2 linked regions of the Chryseolinea soli genome follow. Each later gene encodes a partner of the first gene's protein in a complex. Links are inferred from orthologs where the notes say so. Each region holds a gene or a part of one and is shown in the gene's direction. Other genes may lie near its edges.

Region 1 (4,196 bases):
TTCAAACCGGGCGGAACGAATGTCAATTTCGTGGAGCGCCTGCCCAACCAAGCCCTGAAGGTGCGCACCTATGAACGGGGTGTAGAAGACGAAACCTTATCGTGTGGCACGGGTGTCACAGCTGCCGCCCTGGCAGCTTCTTTCAAGGGCTACCCGTCGCCCGTGAGCATCCAAACCCGGGGGGGCAACCTCCTGGTGGAATTCAAATCCAGCCACTCCGGCACATTTGAAGAAATTTTCCTGATCGGGCCTGCCAAAATGGTCTTCGAAGGCAGTTTGGAACTGTAATTGTTCATCCTGAATCTCAAAAAACAAATTAACTTTAAGCCCCATTTGGGCAGTTAACCTTTTTGCGGATTTCTTATCGTTTTACCTCCCCGATGAACCCGTTCAAGGCTAACCTTAAACCGACTAATGACTGAAGTATGCTAAAATTCATTGCCAAGATCTTTGGGACGAAATCAGAGAAAGACATCAAGCGCATCATGCCTCTGGTGGAGGAAACCAAAAAGGCGGGAGAAAGGCTGACAACCCTCAGCAACGACGAACTCCGGAACGAAACCCAACTCATACAAGCCGAGATCAATGCCGATTTGAAGTCGATCGACGACAAACTGGCTGACCTGCATAAAAAGATTGCCGACACCCCCGACATGGACATCAACGACAAGGAAGGTGTCTTTGCCGAGATCGATAAACTGGAAGGCGAACGCAACAAAGAACTGGAAAAAGTGCTTCTCAAAGTGTTGCCCCGTGCCTTCGCTATTGTTCGCGAAACGGCTCGCCGCTTCAAGGAAAACACTTCGTTGGAAGTTACTGCCCTCGACTACGACCGTCAATTTGCTGCCACGCAGGCCAATATCAAGATCGAAGGCGACAAGGCGATTTGGGCCAACCAATGGATGGCCGCCGGTAACCTCATCACCTGGGACATGGTGCACTACGAGGTGCAGATCATCGGGGGCATCGTGTTGCACGAAGGCAAGATCGCCGAGATGGCTACCGGTGAAGGTAAAACACTCGTCGCCACATTCCCGGCATTTCTCAATGCCCTTTCCCGTCGCGGCGTTCACCTGGTGACGGTGAACAATTACCTGGCCGTTCGCGACAGCGAGTGGATGGCGCCGATCTTCCAATTCCATGGCATCACCATCGACTGTATCGACAAACACGAGCCCAACTCGGAAGCCCGCCGCAAGGCCTACCAGGCCGACATCATCTACGGAACCAACAATGAATTTGGTTTCGACTACCTGCGCGACAACATGGCCCGCGAGCCGCAAGACCTTGTGCAACGCTCACACCATTTTGCCATGGTGGATGAAGTGGACTCCGTCTTGATCGACGAAGCGCGTACGCCATTGATCATCTCCGGTCCCATTCCACGCGGCGACGAGCACGAGTTCGCCGACCTGAAGCCCCGCATCTACAAGCTGGTGGAAGCGCAGAAGAAACTGGTGAACGAATATTTGAACTCCGCGCGCAAGCTCATTACCGAAGGCAACGAAAAAGAAGGCGGTCTTCCGCTCTTCCGCGCCTTCCGCGCCATGCCCAAGCACAAACCCCTCATCAAATACCTGAGCGAAACGGGCACGAAGACCCTCCTGCAAAAAACAGAGAATTACTACCTGCAAGATAATAAGCGCAACATGCCCGAGGCCGACAAGCCTTTGTATTTTATTATCGATGAGAAAGACAACAGCGTAGACCTCACCGAAAAAGGCATCGACCTGATCACGGGCGAAGGCGAAGATCCAAAGTTCTTTATCCTTCCGGAGATCGGAACCGAATTGAGCCACATCGAGAAAGACGCGTCGCTCGACGAGGCCGCCCGTTTCCAGAAAAAGGAAGAGGTGATCCGCGACTACCAGGTAAAATCACAGCGCATCCACAGCGTGAACCAGCTGCTGAAAGCCTATACACTTTTTGAAAAAGACACGGAATACATCATCGTAGACGGCAAAGTGAAGATCGTCGACGAACAGACGGGCCGCGTCATGGAAGGCCGTCGCTATTCTGACGGCTTACACCAGGCCATCGAAGCAAAAGAAAACGTGAAGGTGGAGGATGCCACGCAAACCTACGCCACCATCACCCTGCAAAACTATTTCCGCATGTACCACAAGCTGGCCGGTATGACCGGAACAGCCGAAACGGAAGCAGGCGAGCTCTGGGATATTTACAAACTGGACGTGGTGACCATCCCCACTAACCGGCAGGCCGTACGCAAAGATTTCGACGACCTGGTCTATAAGACCACGCGCGAAAAATTCAATGCCGTGATCGACGAGATCGTGAAGCTCACGCAGGAAGGCCGACCTGTACTGGTGGGTACCACTTCCGTGGAAATTTCAGAATTGGTGAGCCGCCTGTTGCAACTGAGAAAGATCAAACACCAGGTATTGAACGCCAAACAGCACCAACGCGAAGCCGAGATCGTGGCCGAAGCCGGCAAACCCGGCACCGTGACCATCGCCACCAACATGGCCGGCCGGGGAACGGACATTAAGCTGACCCCCGAATCGCGCGCCGCCGGAGGTTTGGCCATCATCGGTACGGAGCGCCACGAATCGCGCCGTGTAGACCGCCAGTTGCGCGGCCGTTCCGGACGTCAGGGTGACCCCGGAACTTCGCAGTTCTATGTTTCGCTGGAAGACAACCTCATGCGCATGTTCATGCCCGAGCGCATCGCCAAGTACATGGACCGCCTGGGCTTGAAAGAAGGGGAAGTGATCCAGCACTCCATGGTGACGAGCTCCATCGAGCGGGCACAGAAAAAAGTGGAGGAAAACAACTTCGGTATCCGCAAGCGCTTGCTGGAATACGACAACGTGATGAACTCGCAGCGCGAAGTCATCTATAAACGCCGTCGCAATGCCTTGTTTGGCGAACGCCTGGAGCTGGACATCCTCACGATGCTCTTCGACACCTGCGAAGACATGGTGATCAACGCCAAGAACGCCAGCGACTACGAAAGCCTTCGCCTGAATGCCCTCAGCACACTGGGCCTGGATTATGAAATATCAAGAGAGACGTTCGACAAAATGGATCAGCAAAAGCTGACCGACGACCTCTACCACAAAGCCCTGGACAACTACCACCGCAAGAACAAGATGGTAGCCGAAAAAGCGTTGCCGATTTTCCGCGACCTCTTCAAGTCCCGCGGCGCAACGGTCGACAACATCATGGTGCCCTTCTCCGATGGTCAGAAACAGATCGGCGTCGTGGCCAACCTGGCAAAGACCTTGCAAACGGAAAACGCCGAGCTGATCAAATCCATGGAAAAGATGATCGCGTTGGCCATCATCGACCAGCTTTGGAAAGAGCACTTGCGCGAGATGGACGACTTGAAGCAGTCCGTTCAAAATGCCGTGTACGAACAAAAGGATCCTTTGCTGATCTATAAATTCGAAGGCTTCGAATTGTTCAAGCGCTTCATCGCCAAGGTGAACGAGGACACCATTTCCTTCCTGTTGAAAGCCGACATTCCCGTGCAGCAATCCAACGACGTGCAGGAGGCCCGGGCGCCCCGCACCAAGGTGAAGCTGAACGAACAGAAAGAAGAATCGCGCTCATTGTTGAGCGGTGGTGGTGGCGGCGGCGAAGGATCGCCGCAACAGCAACAACCCAACCGGCCCCCGCAGGAGAAGGTGATGCCCGTCAAATCCGAGAAACTGGCCGGTCGAAACGACAAAGTGAGCGTTCAGTATCCCGACGGAAAAGTGTTGCGCGACGTTAAATACAAAAAGGTTGAGGACGATATTCTCCACAACCGCTGTATCATAATCGACTAAAGCTTATGGCATCATTGCGTCATTCGATCTACATCCTGGGGTTGGGGCTTTTCATTGTGGGATGTGCCACCCAAAAGAAAACCTCCACGGCATCCACCGGTAGCGGAAAATATACCGAGGATCTATCGGTGTATCGTCCCAAGCCTGACCAGGTCCCTACGACGACCACCACCACGGGTACAACGACTACCCAGACGCCGGATGGCCGCAAGCCAACGGCTTATGTGGAGCCAAAATACGCCGTCAACAAAAAGGTTGACGTGGTGCTCGACAGCATCGACCGCTACAACCTGCAAAGCAAGGCCGTAGACGGCTTCACCATCCAGATCTATTCCGGATTGAAACGGGAGGAGGCGCTCAATGCCAAGAAAACCCTGGCCTCCTCGTTGCCCGATCTGGAAG
Region 2 (3,317 bases), 850 kb from region 1 along the record:
ACTGAAATATGTCAGTAAGCAACATAAGCACAGTAAAAGCCAGCGAAATCGATCTTAAGGAAAGAGTAGTAGCCATCGAGCGTGTAGCCAAGGTGGTGAAAGGTGGTCGTCGTTTCAGCTTCGCAGCCATTGTCGTAGTAGGCGATGGAAACGGAGTGGTAGGTTACGGATTGGGCAAAGCCAACGAAGTAACAGACGCCATCACCAAAGGCATCGACGATGCGAAGAAGCACCTGGTGAAAGTGCCGATCATCAAAGGCACTGTGCCGCATGAGTCTGTTGGAAAATTTGGCGGTGGATTCGTATTGCTGAAGCCCGCTTCGCCCGGTACGGGTGTTATCGCCGGTGGTGCTATGCGCGCCGTATTGGAAAGTGCCGGTGTACACAACGTGTTGGCAAAATCCAAAGGCTCGTCAAACCCCCACAACGTGGTGAAAGCTACCTTCAAGGCATTGACCAGCATGCGCGACGCCTTCACCGTAGCAAAGAACAGAGGAGTATCATTGTCGAAAGTATTTAACGGCTAAGAGACATGGCGAAAGTACAGATCACGCAGAAAAGAAGCACCATCAAGAGACCTGAAACGCAGATCCGCACGATCCAAGCATTGGGCCTCGGTAAAATAAACAGAACGGTTGAAGTGGAGCTGACTCCGCAGATTGCCGGTATGATTTCAAAAGTAAATCATTTGATTACTGTAAAAGAACTGTAAGATGAAGCTGCATACATTAAAACCTGCTGAAGGTTCAACAAAAACAAACAAGAGACTTGGCCGCGGTCAGGGCTCGGGTGGAAGCACGGCAGGACGCGGTCACAAAGGTGCGCAGTCCCGTTCGGGTAACGCCAAGAAGTCTGGCTTCGAAGGGGGTCAGATGCCTTTGCAGCGTCGCGTACCGAAGTTCGGTTTTAAGAACAACAACAAAGAATATTTCAAGGCAGTGAACCTTGATGCTTTGGAAGGTCTTGCTGAAAAAGTAAAATCTACAACCCTCAGCCTTCAAGTGCTGATTGAAAATGGTGTAGTAGGCAAGAACGACAAAGTGAAAGTTTTAGGAAGAGGTGAATTGAAAGCGAAGGTTAGCGTCGAGGCACATGCCTTCTCTGCTAGCGCAACACAAGCGATTGAAAAAGTAGGTGGAACAGCCACAACCGTGAAGTAATGAAGCGTTTCATTCAAACCATAAAGAATATCTTCTCAATAGAAGACCTGCGCGTCAGGATTCTCAATACCATGGGATTCCTGGTCATTTTCAGGCTCGGATCTTATATTGTATTGCCCGGCATCGACCCTAACCGGTTGGATGTGAACCGCAACAGCAGTGGTATTCTCGGCTTTATCAACACCTTCTCGGGTGGTGCCTTTAACAACGCGTCGATTTTCGCATTGGGCATCATGCCGTACATCTCGGCTTCGATTATCGTACAGCTCCTTTCATTTGCTGTACCCTATTTCCAGAAGCTGCAGAAAGAAGGCGACTCAGGTCGGAAGCGTTTGAATCAATACACTCGCGTGTTGACGATCTTCATCACGATCTTCCAAGGTTATAGCTACCTGAAAGGTGCTATCGATCCTTCGGTGATCATGAACCCCGGACCGTTCTTCTACGTGACCTCGGTAGCCATCCTCATCGCCGGAACAATGTTCTGTATGTGGTTGGGTGAAAGGATCACCGACAAAGGTATCGGTAACGGTATCTCCATGCTGATCATGATCGGTATCGTGTCTCGTTTGCCCCTGGCATTGATGGCCGAGATCAGCGACAAGTTCCCTGGAAAGGCATTCGCTTTTATCATTGAATTGTTTGTACTGTTCGGAATCGTGGTAGCCGTTATTGCCCTGACGCAAGCGACACGCCGCATCCCGATCCAATATGCCAAGCAAGTGATCGGCAACAAACTCTACGGCGGCAAGCGCGACTTCATTCCGTTGAAGTTGAACTCCGCAGGGGTAATGCCCATCATCTTCGCGCAAGCCTTGATGTTCTTCCCGGCCCTCATCGCGGGCATGTGGAGAGACAGCGAGATCGGCGCCTACATCGGGTCTACGTTTTCGGATCCGTATTCATGGCAGTACAGCTTGCTGTTCGCGTCCATGATCTTGATCTTCACGTTCTTCTATACGGCGATCACGATCAACTCGAACGACATTGCTGACAACTTGAAACGCAACGGTGGCTTTGTGCCCGGAGTAAAACCCGGCAAACAAACCGCTGAGTTTATAGACACTGTTTTATCAAGAATCACATTGCCCGGAGCTTTATTCCTGTGTGCTATTGCCGTGCTTCCCGCATTCGCAGTAAAACTTGGAGTAGGACAGAACTTCGCGCAGTTCTTTGGTGGCACGTCGCTTCTGATCTTGGTTGGGGTGGTATTGGATACCCTCCAGCAAATCGAAAGCTACTTGCTCATGAGACACTACGAAGGGATGATGAAGTCGGGCAGAGTGAAAGGACGTTCTCAATTTGCTGCGGCTTAAAGGCTGAATGATTAACTTAAAAACGGCAGACGAGTTACAGATCATGAAAGAGGGCGCCCAGATTCTGGGGAAGGCCCACGGAGAGATCGCCAGGAAAGTAAAGCCTGGTGTGAAAACGAAGGATCTGGACAAGCTGGCGGAAGAGTATATCAGGGATAATGGTGGAATACCGTCGTTCAAACACTACAACGGATTTCCCTCATCACTCTGCATCTCGGTAAACGACGTAGTGGTCCACGGATTTCCGGGCAACTACGAAGTGAAAGAGACGGACATCATCTCGATAGATTGTGGTGTTTTATATAAAGATTTTCACAGTGATTCGGCATACACTTATCCACTGGAAGGTGTAGGACCGGAGACATTGCTCCTCCTGAATCGCACGTACGAGTCCCTTTACCGGGGCATCGCACAAGCAAAAGCAGGAAACCGGATCGGGGATGTGAGCTATGCGATCCAGAGCTACGTAGAGAGCTTCGGATACGGTGTGGTTCGCGAACTGGTGGGACACGGCGTGGGGCGCAAGCTTCACGAAGATCCGGAAGTGCCCAACTATGGAAAGCGGGGCAAAGGAGTCAAGATCATTGCCGGAATGGTATTCGCCATCGAGCCGATGATAAACCGGGGAACAAAGAATGTCGTGCAGGATAACGACGGTTGGACGGTGCGAACCGCAGACCACATGCCCAGCGCACATTTTGAACATACGGTGGCCGTGACCGAGGACGAAACAGTGATATTGACGACGCACGAGTATATTGAAGAAAACTATCCATATAAGTGGCGAAACAAAAGTCAATAGAACAGGACGGAACAATTTCAGAAGCGTTATCCAATGCGA

What was found.
Region 2: the proteins of secA (region 1) and secY are in contact, whole or in part, in a crystal structure (PDB 3DIN), measured with the Thermotoga maritima proteins. The link is inferred for Chryseolinea soli from one-to-one orthologs. Residues at the interface, in WP_004082002.1 of Thermotoga maritima: Glu261, Ala262, Arg263, Lys300, Ala301, Arg302, Thr303, Ile304, Ile305, Leu323, Tyr324, Asp325, Pro326, Val329, Ser330, Tyr333, Ile336, Lys340, Phe345, Val349, Glu363, Phe364, Tyr374, Ser375, Gly376, Gly377, Glu393, Ile395, Thr482, Ser483; in WP_004081795.1 of Thermotoga maritima: Glu108, Gly109, Glu110, Glu111, Ala236, Glu237, Arg238, Arg239, Ile240, Thr241, Ile242, Gln243, Tyr244, Ala245, Arg246, Arg247, Val248, Thr249, Gly250, Arg251, Arg252, Val253, Tyr254, Gly256, Ala257, Ser258, Thr259, Tyr260, Leu261, Pro262.

The regions. Positions count from the first base shown.
Region 1 is NZ_CP032382.1:2,293,401-2,297,596, reverse strand. The notes cover bases 120-3,994. They hold secA (preprotein translocase subunit SecA), read left to right. Parts: upstream 120-425; coding sequence 426-3,794; downstream 3,795-3,994. Other genes in these bases: D4L85_RS09960 (SPOR domain-containing protein), read left to right, coding at 3,800-3,994; dapF (diaminopimelate epimerase), read left to right, coding at 120-288. In the rest of the region: more of dapF, read left to right, coding at 1-119; more of D4L85_RS09960, read left to right, coding at 3,995-4,196. UniProt on the Escherichia coli protein: Required for protein export, interacts with the SecYEG preprotein conducting channel.
Region 2 is NZ_CP032382.1:1,444,638-1,447,954, reverse strand. The notes cover bases 322-3,317. They hold secY (preprotein translocase subunit SecY), read left to right. Parts: upstream 322-1,159; coding sequence 1,160-2,476; downstream 2,477-3,317. Other genes in these bases: infA (translation initiation factor IF-1), read left to right, coding at 3,257-3,317; map (type I methionyl aminopeptidase), read left to right, coding at 2,484-3,278; rplO (50S ribosomal protein L15), read left to right, coding at 714-1,160; rpmD (50S ribosomal protein L30), read left to right, coding at 533-712; rpsE (30S ribosomal protein S5), read left to right, coding at 322-527. Also shown: more of rpsE, read left to right, coding at 9-321. UniProt on the Escherichia coli protein: The central subunit of the protein translocation channel SecYEG. Consists of two halves formed by TMs 1-5 and 6-10.